One region of the Ensifer sp. 22521 genome, then DNA from elsewhere that is predicted to be linked to it. Evidence: predicted binding sites of a transcription regulator. Region 1 holds the regulator's gene; each other region holds the start of a gene.
What was found. Region 1 encodes LexA, which represses DNA repair genes until DNA is damaged. Its sites were predicted from a motif close to TGTTCNNNNTGTGTTCNG; they were not measured.
Positions count from the first base shown of each region.

Region 1 (9,592 bases):
GAGGATCGTCACGATCGTATGTCCCGGACCGAGCTCCCTGGCGAGACGAACGGCACCGGCGATGTTGATGCCGGTCGAGCCGCCGACGCAGATGCCTTCGCGCTCGATCAGGTCGAAGACGTAAGGGACGGCTTCCGAATCGGGGATCTGGTAGGAGAAATCCGGCGTGAAGCCCTCGAGATTGGCGGTGATGCGGCCCTGGCCGATGCCCTCGGTGATCGAGCTGCCCTCGGACTTCAGTTCGCCGTTGGTATAGAAGTTGTAGAGTGCCGCCCCTTGCGGATCCGCAAGGCCGATCTTGATCGCCGGGTTCTTCGCCTTCAGCCCCTGTGCAACGCCGGCGAGCGTGCCGCCGGAGCCGACGGCGCAGATGAAGCCATCGACCTTGCCGTCCGTGTCGCGCCAGATCTCCGGCGCCGTGGTTTCCACATGCGCGTCACGGTTGGCGACGTTGTCGAACTGGTTGGCCCAGATGGCGCCGTTCGGCTCGGTCTTCGCCAGTTGCTCGGCGAGCCGGCCGGAGATCTTCACGTAGTTGTTGGGGTTCTTGTAGGGAACGGCCGGCACTTCGACGAGCTCGGCGCCAAGCAGCCGCAAGGCGTCCTTCTTTTCCTGGCTCTGGGTTTCCGGAATGACGATGACGGTGCGATAGCCAAGTGCCTGGCCGACCAGCGCCAGCCCGATGCCGGTGTTGCCGGCCGTGCCTTCGACGATGACCCCGCCCGGGCGCAACTGTCCGCTCCGTTCCGCTTGCCGGATGATCCAGAGTGCGGCGCGGTCTTTCACCGATTGCCCCGGATTGAGGAACTCGGCCTTGCCGAGGATGTCGCAGCCCGTGGCCTCCGACACGGCCTTCAGCCGAATCAAGGGTGTGTTGCCGATCGCTTCGAGGACGGACGGTAGGATGGCCATTTTCAGAACCTCGTGTTTGAGGACAGGCGCCGGGGCAGGGCGACACGTACCAGGGAAATACGAACGGCGGCTGACGAAAATCAACAACGATCCCGGACCGCCGAAATGTTGGCGTGTTTTCGGCTCAGCCTGCACTTCAGGCAAGAAATAGCGTTTCGCCGCCGCTCTGTCCCGAACAAAAATCGTCTCCAAGGCATGTGGGGCTCAGCGGCAAGGAGCGTTGCCGCGATGAAGGGCCGGGCAAGACTTTTTCGCCCACAAGGAGATGCGTGCGTGTTTCCGGCGCGTGCCGAGGAGTGAGTGATGAGTATTCAGTCTGCGAAATCCGAACATAAACTGGCTTGGGTTACCGGCGCGAGCGCGGGTATCGGGCGGGCGCTGGCGCTCAAGTTGGTGCGTGAAGGCTATTCGGTGGTCGTCACCGCCAGAAGTCACGAGAAGCTGGTGGACCTGCAGCATGAGGCGGCGGGTGACGGAAGGATCACGGTTCTCGACGGCGACGTCACCGACCCAAAGGACATGGAGCGCGTGTTGGCTGCGATCGAGTACGATCATGGCCACCTGTCATTGGTGATCCTCAATGCCGGAGTGGCCGTCCCGGTGCGAGGCGATGATCTCCATCGCGAAGCCTTCGAGAAGAGTTTCGCAGTCAATCTCAATGGGGTGGTCAACTGCCTGCTGCCGGCCGTTGCGCATATGAAGGCGCAGGGCTTTGGCCACATCGCCATCGTGTCTTCCGTTGCCGGCTATGGCGGGTTGCCTACCAGCGCCGCCTACGGCGCCTCCAAGGCTGCGTTGATCAATATGGCCGAAAGCCTCAAGTTTGATCTCGATCGGATCGGCATCCGCCTGCAGATCATCTGCCCCGGTTTTGTCGATACGCCCGGCACCGCACGAATCCGCTTTCCGCGCCCGGCTCTCGTCACCTCCGAACAGGCGGCGGATCGCATCATCGCGGGTTTGAAGTCCAGGCGCTTCGAAATCACCTTTCCGCGGCATTTCACCTATGCGGTGAAGCTCATGCGTCTGCTGCCCTATAGCCTCTATTTCGCTCTTATCAGGCGGCTGACGGGTGTCGTGACCGAGGCAAGAGAAGCGAAGAAACACGCCGGCTCCGGCGAGCGTCGGCGTCAGGCCGTGTGAAGCACCAGCACGGCGCCGAAGATGAGGCCAAGCCCGACCCAGCCGATCGGCTTCAGTTTCTGTCCGAAGAGCAGCCGTCCGCAGATGGCCGTTCCGAAGATCCCGGTCGCGCCAAGCACGGCATAGGCGATAGCGAGTTCCATGCCCTTGATCGCCTCGGCAAGCAGCGCGAAGGCGGCAAGCACCAGCAGGATGGAGAGGGCGCCCCAGCCGCGGCGGGCAAACCCTTCCGATTTCGTCGAGGCGAGGTTGGCGGCGACATCGAGGATGCCTGCCATCACGGCCAAGGCGAAGTAGATGCTAGGCGCGCTCATTGGCTGCACCTTCCACCGCGGCTTCGTCCTCGTCGTGGCGCTCGCCGGCATTGACGAGCAATATGCCGACGATCGCCATCGAAAGCCCCAGCATTTCGCGTCCGGTCAACACATGGCCGAAGACGAAGACGGAAACCAGCGTGATGATTGCGACGCCAGAACCTTCCCATATCGCATAGGCGACACCGACGGAGATCGTCTTCACGGCCTTGGCCAGGAAGACGTAGGAAAGCGCGATCGAGACATACATGACGATATGGCCGAGATAAGAGCCGCTCGAAGAGGCGGCTTTCATCACCGTCAGGCCCACCACTTCGGTCGCGATGGCGAGCGCGAGGAAAAACCATGCAAGGCGCATGCGGAACCTTCAAAAGAGAATTGGAACGACCGCCTCTTAAGCGCAACCCGTGACGCGGTAAAGACGCGCCATGCGCGTTCCTATTCGAAGACGATCTGCCGGACGTCGATGTTGCGGGCGCGAAAGCCGGCTTCGCAGTAGTAGAAATAGAACTCCCACAGCCGCTTGAAGCGCAGGTCGAAGCCCAACGGCTCGATCCTGTTCCAGACCGACCAGAAGCGCTCGCGCCATTCGCCGAGTGTCCGGGCGTAATCGATGCCGAAGCCGAAATCGTTGATCATGCGCAGGCCGACATGGCGGCCAAGGTCGATGAGATGTTCGCGCGTCGGCAGCATTCCACCCGGGAAAACGTATTTCTGGATGAAGTCCGGATTGGAGCGGTACTCCTCATAGGCTTCGGGCTTGATGGTGATGATCTGCAGGCCGGCCTTGCCGCCGGGCTTCAGGCACCGCTTGAGCTGCGAGAAATAAGTCGCCCAGAACTTTTCGCCGACCGCTTCGAACATTTCGATCGAGACGATGCGGTCATAGGTGCCTTTTTCCTCGCGGTAGTCCTGGAATTTCAGTTCGACGCGGTCGGCAAGGCCGGCCCGGTGGATGCGTTCGCGGGCGAAGGCCAGTTGCTCGCGGCTGATCGTCAACCCGGTCACCTTGCAGCCGATCTCGCTCGCTGCAAATTCCGCAAAGCCGCCCCAGCCGCAGCCGATCTCCAGCACGTGGTCGCCAGCGCGCAGGTTGGTGGCTTCCGCCAGAGCGCGATATTTGGCCGCCTGCGCGGAGCGAAGGTCGTTGGCGCCGGTGGCGTAGAGTGCGGACGAATAGGTCATGCTCGGATCCAGCCATTCGCTGTAGAAGGCGTTGCCGAGGTCATAGTGAGCGGAGATGTTGCGGCGTGCGCCGGTTTTCGTATTCGCGTTGCGCCAGTGCAGGAACTTTTCGACAAGATGAAGCAGGCCGCGCGCCCGGTTCGGGAAGTGCTTGCCGATCTCGGCATTGACGAGGAAGAGCTCGAGAAAAGCGCCGACATCGGGACTGTCCCAGTCGCCGTCGATATAGCTTTCGGCAGCCCCGATCGTGCCGCCTGTCACGGCGCGTTGCGGCAGGTTCCAGTTGTTCAAGGTGAGAATCGCGCTTGGGCCCGCTCTCTTGCCCCTCATCACCAGTTTGCGGCCATCCGGCACCGTGAGCATCAATGTCCCGGCCTGAAGATGCACGAGCGCGCTGAGCACCATGCGTGCCTTCAATGGGAAATCCCGCAGGACCATCGAGAGATTCTCGGCGGAAAGCTCCTGTGCGCCGTTGAACGCGGCGAGACTTGCTTCCAGCTCACGCATACACCACCCCCTCAGCTGTTGCATCCGTAAGGTGAGCCTAGCGGCAATCGCCCGAGACGCCAACCATGGATTTCTACCGGGTGCGCGTATCCGTTACGGTTCTCTTGGCGGGCTTGTGATCTCGCGGAACGCTGAAAGCGCCCGATCCCGCGCAAGGGCGTGGTCGACGATCGGTTTTGGATAGGTTGTGCCGAGTTCGATGCCGGCGCCCGAAAGCACGGCAGCCGGAGCCGCAAAGGGGCGATGGATGTAGCGTGGCTCAAGCCGATCGAGTTCCGGTATGAATCGCTTCACATAGGCTCCATCCGGGTCGAACTTTTCGCCCTGGAGAACAGGATTGAAGATCCGGAAGAACGGCGCCGCATCCGCGCCCGATCCCGCGACCCATTGCCAGCTTGCGGCGTTGTTGGCCGGATCCGCATCCACGAGGGTGTCGCGAAACCATTGTTCGCCTTTCCGCCAGTCGATCAGCAGGTCCTTGATGAGGAACGAGGCGGCGATCATCCGCACGCGATTGTGCATGTAGCCATGCCGCCAGAGCTGGCGCATGCCGGCGTCGACGATCGGGAAACCGGTCAAACCCTTGGTCCAGCGGGAAAAATCTCCTTCGTGGTCCAGCCAGCGGAAACGATCGAACCGGCGATCGAGATTGCGACGCGGGAGTTCGGGATAGTGAAACAACAGGTGGTAGGAGAATTCGCGCCAGGTGATTTCCTTGCGAAAGGTGGCAATGCCTTCACCGCCATCGGTCTCGATTCCCTGCGTCGCGTGCCAGATCTGCGCCGGCGAGATTTCTCCGAAGGCGAGGTGAGGAGAGAGCAGGGATGTGCCGTCAGCCTCTGGACGGTCCCGGCGCACTTTGTAGTCTGCAAGCTTTTCGTCGATAAATTCGTCGAGGCGGGTGGTCGCGCCTTTTTCCCCCGGCATCCATATTTCACTGAACGTCGCTGCCCAGTTCGGTTTCGTTGGCAGAAGCGACCACGCGTCAAGCTGTTCTGAAGGGGGCCAGCTTTCCGGCGTCGCGATCTTTTGCGGCTCGTCGATCGGCGGAGCCGGCTCAACCTTCGCTTCGAGCGCGCGCCAGAAAGGCGTGAACACGCGATAGGGCCCGCCGGTCGTCGTCAGCAAGCGCATGGGCTCGTGCAGCAATTGCCCGGCAAAGCTCTCGGCCGCGATGCCCTGAGCCGCGAGTGCTTTCTTCAGGGCTATATCGGTGGCGATGCCGCACGGGTCGTAGCGGCGATTCCAATGGACACGCTTCGATCCCGATAGGCGCGACACCTCACTGAGGACGTCCAGCGGGTCGCCGGAGCGGAGAATGAGTCGCGAGCCGAGCCGGCCCAGTCGAGCCTCCAACACTTCCAGCGAATGGTGCAACCACCATTGCTGCGCCGTGCCCAGCGGACCGTTGCCGCTTCCGTGCGGCTCCCGGATATAGAGCGGAATGACGGCGGCCTCATTGGCCGCAGCCGCAAGGGCCCTGTTGTCGCCAAGGCGCAGGTCCTTGCGGAACCAGACGATGATGGGCGCCGCCTTTGTCATAGGTGCCGTCTAGGACTGGGATTGATCACCGGGGGAACTTAGGTGCAAAATGAAAAAGAGCCATTCGCATTTTCTGCAAATGGCTCTTTTTGAAACTGGCTCCCCGGGCCGGATTCGAACCGGCGACCTGTCGATTAACAGTCGAATGCTCTACCGCTGAGCTACCAGGGATCATCCGCGCCGCTGTTTCGCTGTGCGCTTCAGAAGTGAGGCTGCTAATACGCATGCTTTTCCGATTTGCCAAGCGGTTTTTTCAAAAAAAATGACAAGTTCGGTTGCCAGGCTGTGGAGAAGTCCCCAATTGTGGGAAAAGATGCCGGATAGGGAATGATGAATAAAAACAGGAAGCAGACGCATTTCGGGATTGATCCGCAGACGCGTCAGATCGTGCTCGGGAAGTGGCGCATCACGCTGCCGGAATCACCACTGCTGCGTATCCTGTTGGGCTCGCTCCTGATCTTCTTTGGTTTTCTCGGCTTTCTGCCGGTGCTCGGCTTCTGGATGATACCGTTGGGCCTCATCGTGCTTTCTCACGATATCCCATCCGTCCGCCGTCGCCGGCGTCGGCTGGCTGTCTGGTGGGCGCGCTGGCGCGGACGAGCCAATTCTTCGAACGGCTCGTGAACCGGAGCTATTGCGGTCAACCGTCCCGGATGCCTCGGCTTCGATTCTCTGCCAATTGATTCCCAGCGAAGCGGCTGAACCCTTTGTTGAGGGAGGCCGCCGAAAACTTTTCGGCAACCCATCAAACGCATAATGCGGTCGCGAATCAGGATGGGAACGCATGGCCAAAGCCACTACGAAACGTCGAAGCCGGAATTCCGGTCGGAGCAGGGGCAAACAAGGCGGTATGGCGCCGTGGTATCTGGCCGCCGCACTCACTGTCGGCGGCGTGGTCGCTTACGATCATCGCGCCGAACTGAAACATTGGCCGGTGGTATCGGACGTGGTCGCGTCCACGTCCCGACACGAGTCGAGGCCGAAGCCCGTTCGTGTCGCGCAGAAAGCGGACGAGCGTCCCGCGCAACAGGCGGAGAAGCGGAAGCCGAATCCGGTGACAAGAGTTGCCCTTGCCGCTCCGGTGCCGTCCGTTGACGTCGGCGCCAAGGCGCCGACACCCGTGGTGCGGCCCAGTGAGGAAGTGAAGACGGCATCCGTTCGCACGGATCAGTTTTATTTCTGCGGGATTCGCAACGACAACTGCGTGATCGACGGCGCCACCTTCCTGTACCACGGCGAAACGATCCGCGTCGCAGACGTCGATGCGCCGCGTATTCGCCAGGCAAGCTGCGACAAGGAACGTTCGCGCGGCTTCTATGCCAAGCAGCGCCTGCGCGAATTGTTGAATGCGGGTGACTTCAGGCTGGAAACGGCGAGCGGCCGTCAGGATGCCAAGGCCGGTGAAAAGCTGCGGCTGGTCACCCGCGGCGACCAGTCTATCGGGCGTGTGCTCGTATCCGAGGGGCTGGTGCGGCCGTGGACAGGACACGCGACGCCCTGGTGTTGAGGCCACCCCAGATGCGATCGGCGGAGGTTCGCGATCGCTCTGTGGAAAGTATCCGTCTTACAAATCGACGGCGCGTTTTTCGGAAAATGCCTCTTGCGGTTTTTCTGCAATCATTCTAAATCCGCGCCAACGCTCGGTTATCCGAGCTGTGAGGCCTCGTGGCGGAGTGGTGACGCAGAGGACTGCAAATCCTTGTACCCCGGTTCAATTCCGGGCGAGGCCTCCAATAACTCTCACCTCATTTTAGTGCGGATAGACGTTCTGCCTCAGGGCAGAGCGATTGTGTGTGTTTGCCTCCACACGCCCGCACAAGCCACGTCTTCTAAGCCACTATCGGATCTTATCGCTTCGGTGAAATCGGTAGAGGGGGAACGATGACTCCGCTGACATCAGCCGCATCGGTAGCGTCCGTCATCATCAAAACGGAGGCAATCGCATATATGAAGACGAAACTTGTCCTGACGGCCTTGGCCCTCTTCGCTGCGACCACATTTGAGGCGCAGGCAGAGGATCTGGTTTTCAAGCTGAAGAACAACACCAACGCAGTGCTGACGAACTTCTATACGTCGCCTGTGGGCGTCAATGAGTGGGAAGACGATGTTTTCGGCCGGCAGGTGCTGAACCCAGGGGAAGACATGGAGATCACCATCGCCGACGGCCGGGAGGTCTGCAAGTACGACATGCGCTTCGAGTTCGAAGAAGGCTCCGGCCTCGATACGACCGAAGACATGCAGGACCTCTGCGAGCTCGGCGAGTACACCATCCACGAGTAAGAGGCGTGCCTTCAGGTCGCCTTCAATAAACAGAGCCTCGCAGCCGCAAGCGGTGGCGAGGCTCGGTCGGATGCCAGGTTTCCCTCGGAATCAGTGGTAGCGGCGGATCAGCCCGACGAGCTTGCCCTGGATCTTCACCCGATCGGGCCCAAAAATCCTTGTTTCGTAGGCAGGGTTCGCGGCTTCGAGCGCGATCGATGCGCCCTTGCGCCGGAAGCGCTTCAGCGTCGCTTCCTCATCATCCACGAGCGCCACGATGATATCGCCGGGATTGGCCGTATTGCCATTGCGGATGATCACCGTGTCGCCGTCAAAGATGCCGGCTTCGATCATCGAGTCGCCCTTGACTTCGAGAGCGTAGTGTTCGCCGTTGCCGATCATGTCGAGCGGTATGGTAATGTCGTGCGTGTTGTTCTGGATCGCCGAGATCGGCACACCGGCAGCGATGCGGCCCATGACCGGGACGGAAACCGATGTGTTGTCGGCCACGGGCGTGGGCTTTGGCGGTGCGGCAGGAGCGGCCGCTGGCGCCTTGCCGAGGCTGCCCTCGATCACGCTGGGCGAGAAGCCGCGGCGGGGCTGCTGCTGGCTTGACGCGTAGGCTTCCGGAAGCTTGATGACCTCGAGCGCGCGGGCTCGGTTCGGCAGACGGCGAATGAACCCGCGTTCTTCGAGTGCCGTGATCAGACGGTGAATGCCGGACTTCGACGCCAGGTCGAGCGCATCCTTCATTTCATCGAATGATGGTGGGACGCCTGACTCCTTCATGCGTTCGTGAATGAAGAGAAGCAATTCCTGTTGCTTGCGGGTCAGCATGGCACGTCGCTCCCAGAGGCGTGAAACAAATCAAGAACAGACACTATCTGTTCCATATGTGTTCCGCAAGTGCCTAAAATTCCGTGAATTCAGACAATTGGCGCGTCTGTGCGTGTCGATTGGTCACTTTTACGGGAGCAGAGCGGGTTTGGGCGATGATCGTGCCCAAACGGAGGGCCGTGGGGCAGCGCGTTGCGCGACGGCACGGCGATTCGAACGAATCGCGAGCGTTTTTGTGCAAAGAGGCTAGGCCGGCTGCGTGGCGGCGCAGGCGTCTTCGAATTCCTTCACCGTCTCGGCGCTGTTGTCTTCTGGAAGTACGGCATCCGCCGCATCGGTCGCGACCGGCCTGTCGCCATCATAGACGAACGACTGGATGTAGAACGCGATCGCACCCTTCCACACCTTGCGTCCATCGATCTGATGGCACGGCACGGCGCTCTCGAAATCGGTCTGAAGTTCGTCCACCGTGGCGGCGCTGAGCTTGACGTCAGGCATATTAGGCGACGCGACTATCGAAGCGAGAAGCAGGGCGGCAAGCACGGTGATCGTCCACTTTGATGCAAGGGTGGGACTACGGGGCGGTTAACGATGTGAACCGCGCTTTCGTTCCGAAGTCCAGCAAGCTTGGCGATCACTGTCATGTGTTCAACAGCTCTTTGAGTGCAGGCTGTGGCCGTTTTGCGCCAGGGGCACGCAGCGGCGAAGCCGCCTCAGCCTGGCGCGCCGTCCGCGCTGCAATCGCTTGGGTTGCGCCAAGTCGCGGCCTCGCTGCCGGCGTGCACAAATCCGTGTTGTGAAGATGCCGCACGTCTCGACAGGTTGCGGGAAAAATGGGGTGGTTGCATGCGTAGATTGTCGTTGGCGGTTCTCTGTCTGTTGGTGGCGGCGGG
Region 1 is NZ_JBQENM010000009.1:34,056-43,647, forward strand. It holds gene ACTJKE_RS15235 (cysteine synthase A) at 1-912, opposite strand, end outside; gene ACTJKE_RS15240 (SDR family NAD(P)-dependent oxidoreductase) at 1,216-2,055, shown strand; gene ACTJKE_RS15245 (SMR family transporter) at 2,043-2,369, opposite strand; gene ACTJKE_RS15250 (SMR family transporter) at 2,356-2,727, opposite strand; gene ACTJKE_RS15255 (SAM-dependent methyltransferase) at 2,808-4,061, opposite strand; gene ACTJKE_RS15260 (cryptochrome/photolyase family protein) at 4,155-5,603, opposite strand; tRNA gene ACTJKE_RS15265 (tRNA-Asn) at 5,700-5,774, opposite strand; gene ACTJKE_RS15270 (hypothetical protein) at 5,934-6,227, shown strand; gene ACTJKE_RS15275 (thermonuclease family protein) at 6,454-7,110, shown strand; tRNA gene ACTJKE_RS15280 (tRNA-Cys) at 7,263-7,336, shown strand; gene ACTJKE_RS15285 (hypothetical protein) at 7,551-7,883, shown strand; gene lexA (transcriptional repressor LexA) at 7,974-8,699, opposite strand; gene ACTJKE_RS15295 (hypothetical protein) at 8,946-9,242, opposite strand; gene ACTJKE_RS15300 (hypothetical protein) at 9,363-9,592, shown strand, end outside.

Region 2 (9,592 bases), on a different contig from region 1:
CTGCAGCGCTCGGACTTGATCGTGCTTGCAGGGCGTCCCGGCATGGGCAAGACCTCGCTTGCCACCAACATCGCCTACAACATCGCTGCCGCCTACGAGCCTGAAGTCCAGGCGGACGGTTCGTTCAAGGCCAGGAACGGCGGCGTCGTCGGCTTCTACTCGCTCGAAATGTCGTCCGAACAGCTCGCCACCCGTATCATCTCCGAACAGACCGAGGTCTCTTCGTCGAAGATCCGCCGCGGTGACATTTCCGAGGCCGACTTCGAAAAGCTCGTCGCCTGCTCGCAGATGATGCAGAAGGTGCCGCTCTACATCGACCAGACCGGTGGTATCTCGATCGCCCAGCTTTCCGCCCGCGCCCGGCGCCTGAAGCGCCAGCGTGGCCTCGATTGCCTGGTGGTGGACTATATCCAGCTCATGACCGGCTCGGGCAAATCGAGCGACAACCGCGTGCAGGAAATCACCCAGATCACGACCGGCCTCAAGGCGCTCGGCAAGGAACTGAACGTTCCGATCATCGCGTTGTCGCAGCTCTCCCGTCAGGTGGAGAGCCGCGAAGACAAGCGCCCGCAGCTCTCCGACCTTCGTGAATCGGGCTCGATCGAGCAGGACGCCGACGTCGTGCTCTTCGTGTTCCGCGAGGAATACTACGTGAAGAACCTGGAGCCGCGCGACGAGTTCGACCCGAAGTACGAAGAGTGGAAGATGAAGATGGAGCAGGTGAAGGGCACGGCTGACGTGATCATCGCCAAGCAGCGTCACGGACCGACCGGCACCGTGAAGCTCGCCTTCCAGTCGGAATTCACGCGCTTCACCGATCTCGCCGATCCCTCCTTCACCCAGTACGAAGAACACTAGAGTTCCGTGGGGGCGGCCGGAGCGGGCTGGGAAAAATGTTTGCGGTTTCCCAGCCCGCTCTACTTCACAACGAGCCGCCCAAGCGTGATGGGCTCAACCGGCACCGCCTTTTACCAGGCACCGCCTAGAACCTGACGCAACAACGCCACCGAAACCACGCCGACGGCAACGGATGCCAAGAGCGGCAGCCTGGTTGCAGCAACGGCCGTCGCCGCAGCGGCAATCGTTTCGGCCGGGCCGGTGACCAGTGCCGTCGGAGCGATGACCGCCATCAGAACCGCCGGCGGGATGGCCTCGAGGGCGCGCTTCTGGTTTTCTCCGATCGTGACATAGCGGATCAGCACGAGACCGCCGATGCGGGTCGCGACCGTCGCGACGGCCATGGCCAGGATCGCAAGCAAAGTGTTGAGATCGACGCTCATGCGTGGGCCTCCTTGTGTCCGCCTGAAAGCATAGCCACGACGACGCCGGCTGCAGCACCCGCCGCAATGTACCAGACGCCCGGCAGCAATTGATGCGTGACCACGGCCGCACAAGCGCTTGCGGCCAGAACGGCGCCCGTTTCGCGCCCCTTCCAGAAACCCATGACCAGGATGATGAAAACGGCAGGGAATGCGAAGTCGAGGCCGATGACCTTGGGATCGCCCAGCAGGGCGCCAACCATCGCGCCCGTCAGGCTCGTCAGGACCCAGGCGCAGTAGAAGGGCACGGCGAGGCCGGCATACCAGGCGGGCGTGAGTTTGCCATTGCTCGCGCGCATCTCGGCCATGGCCCAGATTTCATCGGCGAGAAGCAGCATCGAGGCATAGCGGGCCGGCCCGGAGAAACCGTCAAGCTTGCTGCCGATCGAAGCGCTCATCAGCACATGGCGGACGTTGACGAGCAGTGCCGAGAAGCCGAGTGCGGCCCAGTTCGCCGGATGTGTCCAGATATCCATGGCGACGAATTGCGACCCGCCGGCAAAGACCAGTGCGCTCATCAGCGTCACCTCGGCCGGCGTCAGCCCCTTGGCCGCCGCCACCGCACCGAACACCAGGCCGATCGGCATGACGGCGACGATCAGCGGCGTCATCGCGATCGCCGCGGCCCGAAATTCCTGCAACGCATTTCTTACCTGCAACGTCCCTGTCTCCATTCACACGAAACGCAGAACGTCTATAGGCGGAAGCAGGTCCCGTATTGAACGAAAGTGATCAGCCGGCACGGAAGGCGCCGGGTGTCACGCCGGTGCGCGCCTTGAAGTGGCGGCTGAAATGCGCCTGATCGGCGAAGCCGCACTGGTAGGCCGCATCCACCGCCGACCAGCCATGCCTGAGCAAGGTCTTGGCGGTGCGCACGCGCTTGTCGGTCAGAAAGGCATGTGGAGTGATATGGAATTCCTTGCGGAAGGCGCGGATCAGGTGCGCGCGGCTGAGCCCTGCGACCTTGGCGAGTTCCTCGAGCCCGACGTCTTCAGCATAATTCTCGATCAGATAGTCCCGCGCCCGATGCACGGGGGACTGCTCGCGCGTCTCGATCGGGGTGATGATCGTACTGCCGTGCCTCTCGAACATCGCCGCAAGCACGCCGAACATTCTTTCTTCGGCCTCGAGCGTGCCGCCTGCCACCTCAAGCGTTCGGTGCGCTTGATGAAAGGACAAGGCGAGGTCCGGATCCTGCAGCACCCGCCTCGAGAAGGACGGCGTTCCCTTGAAAGCGCGACCGGTCACGTCCTCGATGATGTTCACCAGCAGATCGGCGCTCGGATAGACCATGCGATAACGATAGCCGCTGCCGCCGGGGTGGCCGTCGTGGATTTCGTCGGGGTTGATCAGGTAGAAGAACCCAGGGCCGGCTTCAGAGCGCTCGCCCTTGATCTTGCTAATCTGCGAGCCCGCCTCGATCGCGCCGATGCTGAACGTCTCATGTGCGTGCGGCGCGAATTCATGGGTAATGAAGGTCGCCGTCAGACATTCCATGCCCATAAAACGAGGATCGCGCCAAAAGCGCGTGCGCTCACCGCCTTCAATCGGCATGACCTCTATGGCTTCTTCCTGCGAAATCGTCTGCATTGAGCAACCATAGTGACCCGAGGCGGTCCCGTCTTGCACAAAAGTGCTCATCCTTCCTTCGTGGCCCGCGTGACGGCGATGCGACAGGCGAGCATTTGCGACCATGGGCCGTTGGCTGTATTGCTCTTCGTATCGTCCACGAAGAGTGTCCGGCATGCTCCCCCCAGAATTTCTTTCCGCCTCCAACCGCCTCACGATCGATCTCGGTGCGCTTGCCGACAATTGGCGGACGATGAATGCCCGCTCCGGCAAGGCGCGGGCGGCAGCGGTCCTGAAAGCGGACGCCTATGGCCTGGGCATCGATGATGCAGCCCCTGCCCTCTATGCCGCCGGTGCGCGCGACTTCTTCGTCGCCAATGCCGAGGAAGGTGCGGAACTGCGCCCCCTCGTTCCGGAGGGCCGCATCTACATTCTCGCGGGCATGTGGCCGGGCAACGAAGAGCTCTTCTTCGACAATGACCTGGTGCCGATCATCAATTCCGACGAGCAGCTTGCGGTGTTCATGGCGGCTCTTTCCGAGCGCGGCGATCACCCCTGCGTGCTGCATATCGATACCGGCATGAACCGGTTGGGCCTCTCGGTCGAGGCCGCCGTGGCGCTTGCCAATGACCCGGCGCGACCCGCAAGCTTCTCGCCAGTCCTGATCATGAGCCACCTCGCCTGTGCCGACGAACCGCAGCACCCGTTGAACGCCTACCAGCTCGGGCGCTTCCGCGAAGCGACAGCTGCCTATGAGGGTGTCGATGCAAGCCTTGCCAATTCCGGCGGTGTCTTCCTGGGCGCCGACTATCATTTCGAGCTCACCCGGCCGGGCATCGCCGTCTATGGCGGCGAGGCGGTCAACGATGCCATCAACCCGATGACCCCAGTGGTAACCGCCGAAGCCAGGATCATCCAGATCCGCGAGGTCGCGGCCGGAGGCACGGCGAGCTACGGCGCGTCGGCCCGCTTCGACAGAGACAGTCGCATCGCCACCGTCGCGGTCGGCTACGCCGACGGCTACCATCGTTCGGTCTCCGGCGGCGGCGTGACTCTACGGCAGGCAACGCCGTCAGGGGCATTCGGCTTCCTGCACGGCAAGCGCGTGCCGCATGTGGGGCGCGTCACCATGGACCTCAGCCTGTTCGACGTCACCGACCTGCCGGCCGGTGCAGCGCGGCCGGGCGATTACATCGAGCTTTTCGGCCGAAACATCGCCATTGACGACGTGGCGCGCGCCGGCGGAACCATCGGCTATGAGCTGCTGACCAGCCTCGGGCATCGTTACATCAGGAACTATGTCGGTGCCGTCTGACGTGGCTTTCCTGCATTTTCCTTGCGGCCTTCGCTAAAATTCACCTTTTGTTCCGCGTTCCGCGGCATTATGTGACGACGAAGGTGATTCTTCTGTCGTCGGCGGCATCGCCTCGCATGTGTGCCGGCGGCTCCCAGATTTCGAAAGTCCGATCCTGATGGCGAAAGCCCGTACCCAATTCATCTGCCAGAACTGCGGCACCGTCCACACCCGCTGGGCGGGCAAATGCGAAGGCTGCGGCGAATGGAACACGATCATCGAAGACGATCCGACAGCGGGCATCGGCGGCGGTCCGACGCGCGCTCCGAAGAAGGGCCGCCCGGTGGCGCTCACCACGCTTTCCGGCGAGATCGAGGACGCGCCGCGTATCCAGACCGGCATTTCGGAATTGGATCGGGTGACTGGCGGCGGCTTCGTGCGCGGCTCCGCGCTGCTCGTCGGCGGCGATCCCGGCATCGGCAAATCGACGGTGCTGATGCAGGCGGCCGCCGCACTTTCGCGCCGCAAGCACCGCGTCATCTATGTCTCCGGTGAAGAGGCCGTGGCGCAGGTGCGTCTGCGTGCGCAGCGCCTGGGTGCTGCCGATAGCGACGTGCTGCTGGCCGCAGAGACCAATGTCGAGGACATCCTGGCAACGCTTTCGGAAGGCAAGCGCCCCGATCTGGTGATCATCGATTCGATCCAGACACTCTGGAGCGACATCGTCGATTCGGCGCCCGGCACGGTCACCCAGGTGCGCACCGGCGTGCAGGCGATGATCCGCTTTGCCAAACAGACGGGCACCGCCGTCGTGCTCGTCGGCCACGTCACCAAGGAGGGCCAGATCGCCGGCCCGCGCGTCGTCGAACACATGGTCGATGCGGTACTCTATTTCGAAGGCGACCGCGGCCACCACTACCGCATCCTGCGCACCGTCAAGAACCGCTTCGGCCCGACCGACGAGATCGGCGTTTTCGAAATGTCGGACAAGGGTCTGCGCGAAGTCGCCAACCCGTCGGAACTGTTCCTCGGAGAACGCAACGAAAAATCGCCGGGCGCCGCCGTCTTTGCCGGCATGGAAGGCACCCGCCCCATTCTTGTCGAAGTGCAGGCGCTCGTCGCGCCGACCTCACTCGGTACGCCGCGGCGCGCTATCGTCGGCTGGGACTCGGCCCGCCTATCGATGATCCTCGCTGTGCTCGAAGCCCATTGCGGCGTACGCCTCGGCCAGCACGACGTTTATCTCAATATCGCCGGCGGTTACCGCATTTCCGAGCCGGCCGCCGATCTAGCTGTGGCTTCCGCACTGGTTTCATCGCTTGCCGGGCTTGCCCTTCCGGCGGATTGCGTCTATTTCGGCGAAGTCAGCTTGTCGGGCGCCATCCGGCCGGTTGCGCATACCGCACAACGCCTTAAGGAAGCCGAGAAACTCGGGTTCTCGCAGGCGGTCCTGCCGTCCGCGTCCACCGAATTGCCGAAAAACGGCAATGGCCGATGGAGCGAAATGGAAAGCCTGCCGGATCTGGTGGCGCGCATCGCGGGATCGCGAAACGCGCTGAGACCGGTGGAGGACGAAGATTGAAGATGCGGGTGTCGCAGACCGTCCACTACTGCATAGTTCCTTAGATCGGGATCGATTTAAGGACAAAATTATGCAGCAGGTCTGAGCGCTACAGCGACCTTTGCGCGCCCGAAAGGACGCGCAGCGCTGTAGGGGCCGCGAAGAGGCTGAAAATGCCCTGAACGTCAAGCAGGGCCGATGGCGGATAGGCTTGAGGAGACCCGGACGAACCGGGTCCGGAGTAAGGACAAAATGCCCATTACAATTCTCGACGGTATCGTTCTCGGCGTCGCCCTGTTTTCCGCAATCCTGGCCATGGTTCGAGGCTTCTCGCGCGAGGTGCTCTCGGTCGCGAGCTGGGTCGGTGCGGCCGCGGCCGCCTATTTCCTCTACCCGCAGCTTCTGCCCTACGCCAAGCAGTACACCAACAGCGATACTGTCGCGCTGATCGGATCGGCGGCGGTGATCTTCCTGGTCGCGCTGATCATCATTTCCTTCATTACCATGCGGATTGCCGATTTCATCATCGACAGCCGCATCGGCGCGCTCGACCGCACCCTCGGCTTCCTGTTCGGTGCCGCCCGCGGCATCCTGCTGGTCGTCGTCGCCATGCTGTTCTTCAACTGGCTCGTCGCGCCGCAGCAGCAGCCGACCTGGGTAACCCAGGCGAAATCGAAGCCGCTGCTCGACAATCTCGGCAACAAGCTGATCGCGCTTCTGCCTGAAGAAGCCGACGCCACCATTCTCGACCGCCTGCGCGGCAAGGACACCACCGGCGAAGGTGAAGGCGAAGCACCGGCGGCGACCCCCGGCCAGACACCGTCGACGACGCCGGAGCAGGCGCCCGCCGACGACGCACCGGCCACCAACGGCTGAGACAGGAACGATTTGCCGACAAAGCCCGCCCCGCGGGCTTTGTCCTTTTGGGGAATAACGCTTGCAGCCGTTTTCAGCTAAGATCGCTTGAAGATGGCGGGCCTGATCACGATATGCGCACCGGTACGGAGCAAAGGCGACAGTGATGACCGATCTGAGATCCATGGAAATCCACGATGAACTCGAAGGCGATGAACTGCACGAAGAGTGCGGCGTCTTCGGCATATTGGGGCACTCGGACGCGGCGGCGCTGACGGCGCTCGGCCTGCATGCGCTCCAGCATCGCGGCCAGGAAGCCGCCGGCATCGTCACCTTCGACGGCAAGCAGTTCTGCACCGAAAAGCGCATGGGCCTCGTCGGCGACCACTACACCGACCCGGCGACGCTGGCAAAGCTCCCCGGCTTCATGTCCATCGGCCACACCCGCTACTCGACGACGGGCGAAGTGGCGCTGCGCAACGTCCAGCCGCTCTTTGCCGAACTTGAAGTCGGCGGCATCGCGATCGCTCACAACGGCAACTTCACCAACGGCCTCACCCTTCGCCGTCAGTTGATCGCCGATGGCGCCATCTGTCAGTCGACCTCCGACACCGAAGTCGTCCTGCACCTGATCGCCCGTTCCAAGCAGGCCTCCTCGTCCGACCGCTTCATCGACGCCATCCGACAGATGGAAGGCGGCTACTCGATGCTGGCGATGACGCGCACCAAGCTGATCGCCGCGCGTGACCCGATCGGCATCCGACCGCTCGTCATGGGCGAACTCGACGGCAAGCCGATCTTCTGCTCCGAGACCTGCGCGCTTGACATCATCGGCGCAACTTACGTCCGCGATGTCGAGAACGGCGAGGTGATCATCTGCGAGATCCAGCCCGACGGATCGATCTCGATCGATTCTCGCAAGCCGGAGGTATCGCAGCCGGAACGCCTCTGCCTGTTCGAATATGTCTATTTCGCCCGCCCGGATTCGGTCGTCGGCGGCCGCAGCATTTACGTGTCGCGCAAGAACATGGGCATCAATCTCGCCAAGGAGGCGCCCGTCGAAGCCGATGTGGTGGTTCCGGTACCGGACGGCGGAACGCCGGCCGCCCTTGGCTATGCCCAGCAGAGCGGCATTCCCTTCGAATACGGCATCATCCGCAACCACTATGTCGGCCGCACCTTCATCGAGCCGACGCAGCAGATCCGCGCCTTCGGCGTCAAGCTCAAGCACTCAGCCAACCGCGCGATGATCGAAGGCAAGCGCGTCATTCTGGTCGATGATTCGATCGTGCGTGGCACGACGTCGGTGAAGATCGTGCAGATGATGCGGGAGGCCGGTGCACGCGAAGTGCATGTGCGGGTCGCGAGCCCGATGATCTTCCACCCGGATTTCTACGGCATCGACACGCCGGATCGCGACAAGCTGCTCGCCAACCAGCATGTCGACCTCGCCTCCATGTGCCGCTACATCGGGGCAGACTCGCTCGAATTCCTGTCGATCGACGGCCTCTATGAGGCGGTCGGCGGCGAGAAGCGCGATCCGAAGGCGCCGCAGTTCACCGACCACTATTTCACCGGGGACTATCCGACCCGCCTTCTCGACCAGGAAGGCGCCAGCAATGTCCGCAAACTCTCGGTTCTCGCCAGCAACGGATAATCAGACAATAAAATGACGATCGATCTCAAAGGCCGGGTGGCCGTGGTCACCGGCGCATCGCGCGGTATCGGCTATTTCACCGCTCTCGAACTGGCCAAGGCCGGTGCCCATGTCGTCGCCTGCGCGCGCACCGTCGGCGGGCTTGAAGAACTCGACGACGCGATCAAGGCGGCGGGCGGTTCGGCGACGCTGGTGCCGTTCGATCTCGCCGACATGGCAGCGATCGACAAGCTCGGTGGCGCCATCAACGAGCGCTGGGGCAAGCTCGACATCATGGTCGCCAATGCCGGCGTGCTCGGCACGATCTCGCCGATCGGCCATGTCGAGGCGAAGGTGTTCGAAAAGGTAATGAACATCAACGTCAACGCCACCTGGCGGCTGATCCGCTCGCTGGAGCCGCTGCTGATCAAATCGGACGCCGGCCGTGCGCTGATCCTGTCGTCGAGCGCTGCGCACAAGTGCAAGCCCTTCTGGGGCCCCTACTCCGCATCGAAGGCCGCCGTCGAGGCGCTGGCTCGCACCTGGGCCGGCGAAACGCAGCGCCTGCCGCTGCGCATCCTCTCTGTCGATCCCGGCGCCACCCGCACGGCGATGCGCGCCCAGGCGATGCCCGGCGAGGATCCGGAGACCGTGCCGCATCCCTCCGAAGTTGCCGCCAAGCTTCTGCCGCTCGTCGGCCCTGACCAGACTGAGACCGGCAAGCTCTACATCGTCCGCGAAGACAAGATCGTCGATTACCGGATGCCGGAGTAAGCTTCGGCGCGCTTTCCAAACAAAAAGGCCACCGTGTCACCACGGTGGCCTTTTTGTACCTTAGCTGAAACTCAGTCAGTCCTTGTCACCCGGCAGGCCGTCGCCGCCTGTCGATGGATGGGCCGGCCAGTCGCCGCCGTATTTGCGCTGCCAGGAGCGCGCGCCGAAAGGCAGCGTGATCAGGTAGCCAAGGGCCGTCACCGCCATCGTCTCCCAGGTATAGGTCATCAGCGTCGCGACATAGAAGACGACGCCGAGAATGGCCGGCAGGACGAGATCGCGGCGCACACGGCTGTTTTCCGACTTGCCGGACCAGACCGGCAGACGGCTGACCAGCAGGAAGGCGATCAGCACGGTGTAGCCCGATGCAATCAGCGCGAAGGTGCGCTCGGGCGCCAATCCCAAGAGGCCGAGATAGACCGGAAGCAGGACCAGCATGGCGCCTGCCGGTGCCGGCACGCCAACGAAATATTCCGACTGCCACGGCGCCTTGGACTGGCGCTCGGCCATGACGTTGAAGCGCGCAAGCCGCAGGCCACAGGCGATCGCGTAGATCAGCGCCGCGATCCAGCCGATCGAGCGGG
Region 2 is NZ_JBQENM010000006.1:258,161-267,752, forward strand. It holds gene ACTJKE_RS11030 (replicative DNA helicase) at 1-858, shown strand, start outside; gene ACTJKE_RS11035 (AzlD family protein) at 969-1,280, opposite strand; gene ACTJKE_RS11040 (AzlC family ABC transporter permease) at 1,277-1,930, opposite strand; gene ACTJKE_RS11045 (AraC family transcriptional regulator) at 2,052-2,909, opposite strand; gene alr (alanine racemase) at 3,064-4,203, shown strand; gene radA (DNA repair protein RadA) at 4,361-5,764, shown strand; gene ACTJKE_RS11060 (CvpA family protein) at 5,996-6,619, shown strand; gene purF (amidophosphoribosyltransferase) at 6,765-8,255, shown strand; gene ACTJKE_RS11070 (SDR family NAD(P)-dependent oxidoreductase) at 8,268-9,008, shown strand; gene pssA (CDP-diacylglycerol--serine O-phosphatidyltransferase) at 9,084-9,592, opposite strand, start outside.
Region 2: radA (DNA repair protein RadA) is a predicted target of LexA. The motif match lies at 4,241-4,258, and genes of this name have one in related genera.

Region 3 (9,592 bases), on a different contig from region 1:
CGTTCAAGCGCAAGGTCTACGAGGAGGTCGTCACGGCCTTCGCGCATCTCGCGCCGTAAGGCGTGTGGCGCAAAAGTGCGCAGCAGTTCTCACTGACAAAAAAGCCGGCGAGATCGCCGGCCTTTCTTTCAAATATTGCGCCGAACTCAGTCGGCTTCGGCCTCGTTGGCCGGGGCAGCGTTGAGCTGGCCGTATTTCTCTTCGCCGATCTTGTCGAGCAGCTCGAGCTGGGTTTCCAGGAAGTCGATGTGGCCCTCTTCGTCGGCGAGCAGTTCTTCGAAGAGCTTCATGGAGACATAGTCTCCAGCGGCGTGACAGATGTCGCGTGATTTCTTGTAGGCGGTGCGGGCGTCGTATTCGCCGGCGAGGTCGGCCTTCAGCACTTCCTTGACGTTCTGGCCGATGCGCAACGGCGCAACCGTCTGCAGGTTGGGGTGGCCTTCAAGGAAGATGATGCGCGCAACGAGCTTGTCGGCATGCTGCATCTCCTCGATGGATTCTGCGCGCTCCTTCTTGGCGAGAAGCGTGTAACCCCAGTCTTCGAGGAGGCGGTAATGCAGCCAATACTGGTTGACGGCACCGAGTTCGAGATAGAGCGCTTCGTTAAGCTGCTCGATGACTTTTGTGTCGCCTTTCAAGATCCGCCCTCCGATTATCCTCATGGAATTGTTTGAGGCGGGTCATGAAATCAAATATCTCGGCGTCCGTCGAGTCGCGGTGCGCGTGATATTGCTCGGTGGTGCGGATGATGATGTCGACGACATTGGGGAAGCAACCGCAGCAACGGCCGCGCTTTTCCATCGCGTGATAGACTTTCGCCGGCACGATCAGCTGCCAACAGTCCTCGTCGAGGAGGCCGATGATCGTATCCTCGATCTCTTTTTCCGTGATGAAATTGCAGCTGCAAACCAGCATGTCGTCTCGCCTGTCGTACGCAACGCCCTGTATCAGCGCATAAAGCAAAACAGGACATTTAGTGTCAACTAAAAACTCCGCGAGCGGAAGTTGCAGGTCGATTAGAACGACTCTAAACTTGACAAAAAACTTCGTCTTTTCAGAATTTTAGAGAAACGTGAACGACTATTCTTGTAAACCAGAGGTCGATCATGCCGCGCGTTTCCTGCGACATTTTTACACACCGCAGGCGCTACCCTACTATGAAGAGCCCGACTGTGGCCTCACACATGATGATCCGGACCGTTCCGGACCTAGGTAAGTTGATCTGCTTTTTCCTCGAAAGGCCCACCCGGCTGCCCGTTGCAGCAGCGAGGGTCGGACCCTCCCTTCAATGGAAATTGCGCCCCTTCGGCATCACGTCTGCCACCTCGGCCGTCGTCTGTTCCGGGCTGCCACCGGAACGCCGCACCGTGGCCAGGCGCAGATCGCCCTGCGCCTTCTTCTCGCGCGCGTCGCCGGTGGGCCTCAGCGCTTCATCGGCACGGTCGCTTGCGCCGAACCGCCGCGCCTCCGTGCGCAACAGTCCCAGCATCGGCGTGATGTCCTCGATGTGTTCGGCGACCACGTGGATGACGCTGCTTTCGCGCTGCAGCCGGCCGCGGATCTTGACCAACCGCGCGCCCATGACCACCGGGCGATAGGTCGCAAACACCTTCGGCCAGACGATCGCATTGGCAACGCCGGTTTCGTCCTCGATCGTCATGAAGATGACGCCCTTGGCGGAGCCCGGACGCTGGCGAACGAGCACCAACCCGGCGACGGTTATCCGCCGCCCGACCGGGGCGGTCGCAAGCGTGCGGCTGGTGACGATGCCCTGTTCGGAAAGCGTCTCTCGCAGGAAGGAGACCGGATGCGCCTTGAGCGAGAAGGAGAGATAACGATAATCGTTGATCACCTGCTCGCCCGGCAACATCTCCGGCAGGATCATGGCTGGCTCCGGCCGCAATTCCGCCCTCGCCGCGCCTTCGAAGAGCGGTAGCCTTTCGGCAGCACTCTTTTCGTCCAGCGCCTTCACCGCCCAGAGCGCCTTGCGGCGATCGAGCCCGATCGAACGGAAAGCGTCCGCATCGGCGAGCCTTTCGAGCGCGGAACGGGAGAGACCCGAGCGCAGCCAGAGGTCACGGACCGTCCCGTAACCGGTACCCCGGTTGGCGACGAGTTTCTTCTCGATCTCTTCTTGGTTCAGCCCCTTGATCGAATTGAAGCCGAGGCGCATCGCCTTGTCAGTCTTGATCACGTCCTCCATTTCGCGATGACGCGGCTCGATGGCACCCTTATCGAGGCCACCCTCTTCGAGATCGGCATCCCAGACCGAATGATTGATGTCGACGGGACGCACCCGGACCCCATGCTCGCGCGCGTCGCGCACCAGTTGCCCGGGCGCGTAAAAGCCCATCGGCTGCGAGTTCAGAAGGGCGGCACAGAAGACATCCGGATAATAGGTCTTCAGCCAGGACGAGACATAGACCAAGAGCGCGAAGGACGCGGCATGACTTTCGGGAAAGCCATATTCGCCGAAACCTTCGATCTGCTTGAAGCAGCGCTCGGCGAAATCGCGCGGATATTTGTTCTTGACCATGCCTTCGATCATCTTCTCGTGGAAGGTATGGATGGTGCCGGTGCGCTTGAAGGTCGCCATGGCGCGACGCAGCCGATCGGCCTCACTGGGTGAGAAACCGGCGGCGGTGATGGCGATCTGCATCGCCTGCTCCTGGAACAGCGGCACGCCGAGCGTCCGCTCCAGCACGACCTTCAGCTCAGGGCTTGGATATTCGATGGGGATATTGCGTGCGCGCTGCTCGCGCCGCTTCAGATAGGGATGCACCATGTTGCCCTGGATCGGCCCGGGCCGGACGATCGCCACCTCGATGACGAGATCATAGAAGATGCGCGGCTTCAGCCGTGGCAGCATGCTCATCTGCGCCCGGCTTTCGATCTGGAAGACGCCGATCGTATCGGCGCGGCATATCATGTCGTAGACGGCTTTCTGCTCATCCTTGAAGAGCTGGTGCAGGTTTTTCCGCTCGCCGTAATGCCGGTCGAGAAGCTCGAAGGCGCGGGCGATGCAGGTGAGCATGCCGAGCGCCAACACGTCGATCTTCAGGATCTTCAGCGTGTCGAGATCGTCCTTGTCCCACTCGATCATGTAGCGGTCGGGCATTGCCGTGTTCATGATCGGCACGACCTCGTCGAGCCGGTCGCGGGTAATAACGAAGCCCCCGACATGCTGCGAAAGATGGCGCGGGAAGCTCATCAGTTCGGTGGCATAGTCGAGCACCTTCACCGTCGTCGGATCCTTCGTATCGAGCCCGGCAGCCTGCGCCTCACGCTCCGAGAGATCGGCGACCGACCAGCCCCAGACCGAACCGGCAAGCGCCGATTGCACGTCTTCTGAGAACCCGAAAGCCTTGGCAGTCTCGCGGCCGGCCGAGCGCGCCCGATAGCTGATGACGGCGGCCGTCAGCCCCGCATGCTCCTTGCCGTAGGTGCGGTAGATATGCTGGATCACCTCTTCCCGCTTCTCGTGCTCGAAATCGACGTCGATATCCGGCGGCTCGTCGCGCTCGGTCGAGAGGAAGCGGTCGAAGAGCAGGGTGGTCGAAAGCGGATCGACTTCGGTGATCCTCAGACAGTAACAGACGGTGGAATTCGCCGCCGAGCCGCGGCCCTGGCAGAGGATTTCGGCCTTGCGCGCAAACTGCATGATATTGCGCACCGTCAGGAAATAGGGCTCGTAACGCTTGCTGGCGATCAGCTCGAGCTCGTACTCGATCTGCGTCGAAACCTTCTGCGAAATGCCCTCGGGATAGCGCTCGTGTGCGCCTTGCATCGTCAGCCGCCTAAGGGTCTGCGTCGGCGTCTCGCCCGGAATGCTTTCATCCGGATACTGATATTCGAGATCCGACAGCGAGAACTTCAGCCTCCCGAAGAAATGCCCGGTATTGGCGATCGCTTCCGGATAGTCGCGGAAGATGCGCGCCATTTCGGCGGGCGTCTTCAGATGCCGCTCGGCATTGGCATGCAACCGGTAGCCTGCGGTGGCGATCGTCACATGCTCGCGGATGGCGGTGACGACATCGGCAAGCGGCCGTCGCGCGGCGACATGAAACAGCGGACTGTTGGTGGCGACGAGCTTGATCGCGGCATGGCGGGCAATGGTCGCAAGTCCGGCGAAGGCAAGCTGGTCGAAGCCGTCATAGCGCGGCACCAGCGCCAGATAGAGCCGGTCGGCAAAATGCGGCTTCAGGCGCTTGAGAAAGTCGGCAAGCAAGGTTGCTTCCGGCGCGCCGATGACAGGATCCGGCAGCACGACGAGCAACAGGTCCTCGCCCCACTCGACGAGATCGGCTTCATAGAGCGTGCAGGTGCCCTTCTTGGCGCGCAGGTTTCCAGCACTCAGCATCCGGCAGAGATTGCCCCAGCCGTGGCGATTGCAGGGATAGGCGAGCACGTCGGGCAGGTCCTCCGCAAAGGAGAGCCGCGCGCCGGGCTGGAAGGCGTATTTTTCCACCTTGGCCTGCGCATGGGCGCGCACCACACCGGCAACCGTGTTGCGGTCGGCAATACCAAGGCCGCCAATGTTAAGACGGCTCGCCGCAACCACCATCTCGCCCGGATGGGACGCGCCTTCGAGGAAGGAGAAATTCGACCAGGCGCCGATCTCGAAATAGGGGACAGCGTCGCTCATGCGAAGACTCCATGCATGAACCAGCGCGGCGGGGCGCTCGCACCATAATGACCCTCGCGAAACAGCCAGAACCGCCGGCCGCGCTCGTCTTCCACCCGGAAATAATCGCGCTCCATCGCCGGCTCGCCGTCGAGCCACCATTCGCCGGCGATCCGCTCCGGCCCTTCGGCCCGTGCGATGCGGTGCAGCGTGCGCCGCCAGCGGAAGCTTCTCGGCGGCCCCTCCGGCACCTCGGCCACCGCCTCTACCGGTTCGGGGCTTGGAAAGAGCCGCTGCGGCCGAGCCGCCGCGGCAAGCAGGGTCGCGGGAATGTTTTGCGCAGGCGCCTCGGCCTTGCCCATGAGCCCCAGATCCGTGAGTGGGCGGAAGCTTGCCGCCCGCTCCGGCACGTGGCTTTCCGAAAGAGCCGGCACCAGCAGGCTCTCCGCCCCGAACCTTGCCATCACCCGGTCGGCGAAAGCCGCAAGCGGGCGCTCGCGGTCCGGAGTGCCGGAGAAATCCTCCTGCATCACCTCGTATTTTTCGCTCTTCGGCACCGAGAGCCTGAGGATTTCGAAGCCGAAGCCGGCATCGAGATCCTCGTGCACCGCCTGCAGCCGTTCGCGGAAGAGACCGGCGACGCGCCGCGGCTCGTTGAGCGGCGAGGACGTGCCGGCGGCGATGCGGAAGACCGCGCCATCGACGCGGAAAAGCAGAAGCTCGAACAGACGCCCGCCCTGCCCACGCTTTTCCAGTTCCGGTTTCAGCCGCATCGCCAGCTCTTCCGTCAAGCCGAGAATATCGTCTTCGCCCTGGACCGGTTCGCCGAGACGGCGCTCCACTGAGAGGGCAGCAACGGGCAGCCGCGGCGACAGTGGCTCATCCTCCCGCCCGAGCGCCTGATCGAGGCGCAGAAGCAGGGTCGCGCCGAACCGGCGGGCAAGCGGCGCGCGCGGCGCCTCGATGATGTCGCCGATCTGCTTGAGCCCGACCCGGCCAAGCGTTTCGATCGTTTCCCGCGGCAGCCGGAGCGCCGCCATCGGCAACGGCGCCAGCACCCGCGCCGCCTCGTCCGGGGCGAGAATGCCGTCGGAGCCGAAGCGCGCCACCGCCCAGGAGAGCCCGGCGGACGAGGAGATCGCCGCCCGGGCCTCGACCCCCAGATGGAAGAGGCGGGCAAGCAGATCGTCGAGCAGCGCCTTTTCCCCACCGAGAAGATGGGCGCAGCCGGTGATGTCGAGAAAGAGGCCGCTGTCGCCATCAAGCGCGACGAGCGGCGTATAGCGGCAACACCAATCCGCAAGCCCTTCGAGCAGGGCCCGATCGGCGGCGGGATCGGCCGGCAGCACGTCGATCTCGGGACACATGGCCCGGGCTTCGGCAACACCCTGGCCGATGTGAAAACCCGCTTTTTCGGCGTAACCGTCGAGCGCGACGAGGCGCATCGCACTCTTCACCTTGTCGGCAAAGACGAGGGGCGGATGCTCAGGACGCCCGCGGGAAAGCCACGAGTTCCCCCAGCGCTTGCGCGCGACCCGATCGGCCGGGAGATGCGGAAAGGCGAGCGACAGAATGCGCTGGTTCTGGATCTGCCGCAGCAGCGGCTGGTAGGGGCTCGATGGGGTAAAGGCGGCGGTCATGGGGGTTCCACTCCAGCAGGAAGCCGAGCGGCGCAGGAGCCCTGCTCTTCTCGGCGATGACATGAAAGACGGGATGGCCGATGCTGCCGCGAAGCATCGATCCATCCGGTAGGGGACGCTCGCGCGCCGGCGCCGGCTCGACAAGGAAGCGGAAGAAGGCGCTGCTGGCCTCCTCGTGTCCGGACTGGCGCAGGAGCAGAAGGGGAACATGGCCCGCGCGTGAGCGAACATGCAGGCGCCGGCTCTCGCTGAGCGCAAGAGCTGCGGGATTGCCGCGAATTTCCAGGATGACGGCACAGAAGCTTGGAACGGAAAGCGCCGCCTCGGCGATCCAGAGCGCGTCCTTCACCGTGCGCGGCAGGCTGAAGACGAGGCCGCGGATATCGAGCCCATAGGCCTTGAGACCCAACCCATAGGGCAGGCCCGCCTCGTTGGAAGCCATCGACTGGCTGATCCAGAGAACGGGGGCTGCCGGCTCGCCTTTTTCCAGGCGCGCCTGCTGGCAGAGCACACTGAGCGCTGCGGCAAAACCGGCGGCAGCGCCGGCATCGCGCGTCTCGGCATTGCGGATTTCCGTCATGCCTTCGAGCGGTAGGCCGCCTTCGAGAAGCGTGTCCAGATCCGTAACGCCAAGCGCAAGCGCCCGACGGCCAGGCTCATCTTCCTCGCGCTGACGGAAGCCGCCGGGATCGGCCGCCTTGGCGGCGCGCACGACGCCCGGAAGCCGACGGTTTTCGATCCTGGCTATGGTCTCTCGGAGCGAAAGTACCGTCTCCCGCTCCACGGCTTTGTCGGCCATGACGGTCAACTCCCATCATAAATGTTCATGTTATGTTCTATTAGATTCCAGAGCTTCCTAAATGAGTCAACAGCCAATTCTAAGAATTTATTCCTGTCCCCATGCCCGCGGAATTCAACACTCGAAAAACACTGGCAAAATCGCTATATGGAGGGCAACAAGGAGTGCCTATGGCCCGCATTGACCAGACCGATGATTGGCGGGAACGCCACGCACCGACGCTTACCACTTTTGAACAGCTCGCACTGGAAGCCTACGGCCACCTGCCGCAGGAATTCCGCCAGCTGACGACCGACCTCATCATCGAAGTTGCCGACTTCCCGAGCGACGACATTTTCGAGGACATGGCACTGGAAACGCCTTTCGATCTGCTGGGCCTTTTCGAGGGCCGTGGCATCAGCGAGCGCTTCACCATGGAAACCGGCCAGTTTCCAAACCGCATCACCCTCTATCGCCGCCCGATCATCGACTATTGGGCTGAGAACGAGGAGACGCTGGGTGACATCATCACCCATGTCCTGATCCATGAGATCGGCCATCACTTCGGCCTTTCCGACGACGACATGGAGCGGATCGAAGCCAGCGTCGAGCACGTCGGCGGCTAACCCGTTTTATCTGCCCCTCATCCGCCTGCCGGCACCTTCTCCCCGCAAGCGGGGCGAAGGAGACTCGCGGTACCGTTCGCATCCCAATCGGAGCACGGGTTAACCGATACCAGAAAACAGGCCTCACACGCCGATTGCGAGCATCAACCGCGTCCCCTCGCCCCGCCTGCGGGGAGAGGGTTAGGGTGAGGGGCAAACTTGCACGACGGCAAACAGCCTCGACTACTGTTCCGACAGCTTGATATCCGGGGTGTAATCCTTGCCCTCGACCTCCTTGAACACCGCCTGGCCGCACTGCATGTGCTGCGTATCGGCATTGAAGGCATAGGTGGGCGAGCCGTGCAGGCTCCAGCCCTGGTTCAGCGCTGCCGTCACCTTGTGACAGAAGGAAGCGTCGTCGGGACCGGTCAGGAAGCGATAGAGTTTCAAGATCTTGTCTTTCGTTTTTCGATGAGATCCGCCTTGGCGGCGAGCATCACGGCCTGATCGAGGTGCAGCCGCTCGACCATCCGTCCGTTGAGATTGATGACGCCCTTGCCGGCGTTTTCCGAGAGCGCAAAGGCAGCGATGATCGCGCGCGCCTCGTCGACGGCGATCTGCTCGACGCCGAAACGTTCGTTTGCCGGGCCGATCTGGGCCGGGTGGATCAGCATCTTGCCGTCATAGCCCATGTCGCGGCCCTGCCGGCATTCCTCGTCGAATCCATCAGCGTCGCGAAAATCGTTGAACACGGCGTCGATGACGTCGAGCCCGCCGCCGCGGGCGGCAAGCAGGATCTGCATCAGCCAGGGAACGAGATAGGGGCGACCGGGGCGATCCGGAACGCCGGTGTCCTTGCGCAGGTCGTTGAGACCAACGACGAAACAATCGAGCCGGCCGCCGAAGGTGCGGCCGGTCTCGGCGATAAGAGGCGCGTTGATGACACCGCGCGGCGTCTCGATCATCGCCCAGAGACGCAGCGTCTCCGGCGCATCGTTTTCGGCCAGCCAGTCGGCCGCCGCCTGGATATCCGCCGGGCTTTCGACCTTCGGCAGAAGAATGGCGTCGGGCTTCGCCGCAAGCACCGCGGCGAGATCGTCCTGGCCAAAGCCGGAACCGAGCGCATTGATGCGGATGACGATCTCACAATCCGGCCGGTTCGTCGTCAGATGCCGAACCAGCGCCTCGCGTGCTTCCATCTTGCGCTCAGGCGCAACCGCATCCTCGAGATCGAAGATCGCGGCATCGGTCGCGAGTTCAGCGACCTTGGCAAGCGCGCGGGCATTGTCGGCCGGCACCGATAGCACCGAGCGACGCAGGCGCACCGGGTGATGTTCGATCGATTTGCTCATGTTTCAGTTGTGCCCGCCTTTGCCTCGTTCCGCAAGACGAGGCGAACCGCCGCACCCCTTTCGCAAAGCCGCCTCTTGCAAGTGCGGGGAGGAGCCCCCACATCGCCATCAGAAAGGTGACGATTATGCAAAGCATTCGCTCTGTTCTCTTCACGGCCGCAGCCCTGACCATCACGTTTGCGGCCTTCGTTCTGACCGCCTCGCTGGCGCTGGCACTGGCCGGCATCGCCGCCGTCGTCGTGATCGGCAGCGCGATTGCCGCCCGGCTGAACCTCAGGCCGGCCCGCGCCACCGCCCGTCCGGCCGCCGCCGCTGCCGCCCACAGCCAGCGCGAGATGCGCATCTGGAACGACGGTCGCGGCACGATCATCGACCTCTGATCCCGGCGATCGTAGTGATCCGCAATCGGGCCGATCCGTAATCGGCTCGAAGCCTTTTGCTGTTTCTCGAGAGCTGCCATTCAGCCGGCTGCGAAATTTTTCCATCCCCGTGTCGGATCCATCGCTCCATGTCCGTCCTTGAGGCAGGCCAGCACGGTCCTGGCTCTTCGAACAGGATGGAGAACGACATGGACACTGAGACGCAGCAAACCG
Region 3 is NZ_JBQENM010000002.1:266,599-276,190, reverse strand. It holds gene ACTJKE_RS03410 (RNA pyrophosphohydrolase) at 1-59, shown strand, start outside; gene bfr (bacterioferritin) at 147-638, opposite strand; gene ACTJKE_RS03400 ((2Fe-2S)-binding protein) at 604-861, opposite strand; gene ACTJKE_RS03395 (hypothetical protein) at 763-987, shown strand; gene ACTJKE_RS03390 (error-prone DNA polymerase) at 1,286-4,645, opposite strand; gene ACTJKE_RS03385 (DNA polymerase Y family protein) at 4,642-6,195, opposite strand; gene ACTJKE_RS03380 (ImuA family protein) at 6,110-7,063, opposite strand; gene ACTJKE_RS03375 (metallopeptidase family protein) at 7,234-7,668, shown strand; gene ACTJKE_RS03370 (DUF1737 domain-containing protein) at 7,891-8,097, opposite strand; gene ACTJKE_RS03365 (HpcH/HpaI aldolase/citrate lyase family protein) at 8,094-8,999, opposite strand; gene ACTJKE_RS03360 (hypothetical protein) at 9,125-9,379, shown strand; gene ACTJKE_RS03355 (VOC family protein) at 9,568-9,592, shown strand, end outside.
Region 3: ACTJKE_RS03380 (ImuA family protein) is a predicted target of LexA. The motif match lies at 7,086-7,103, and genes of this name have one in related genera.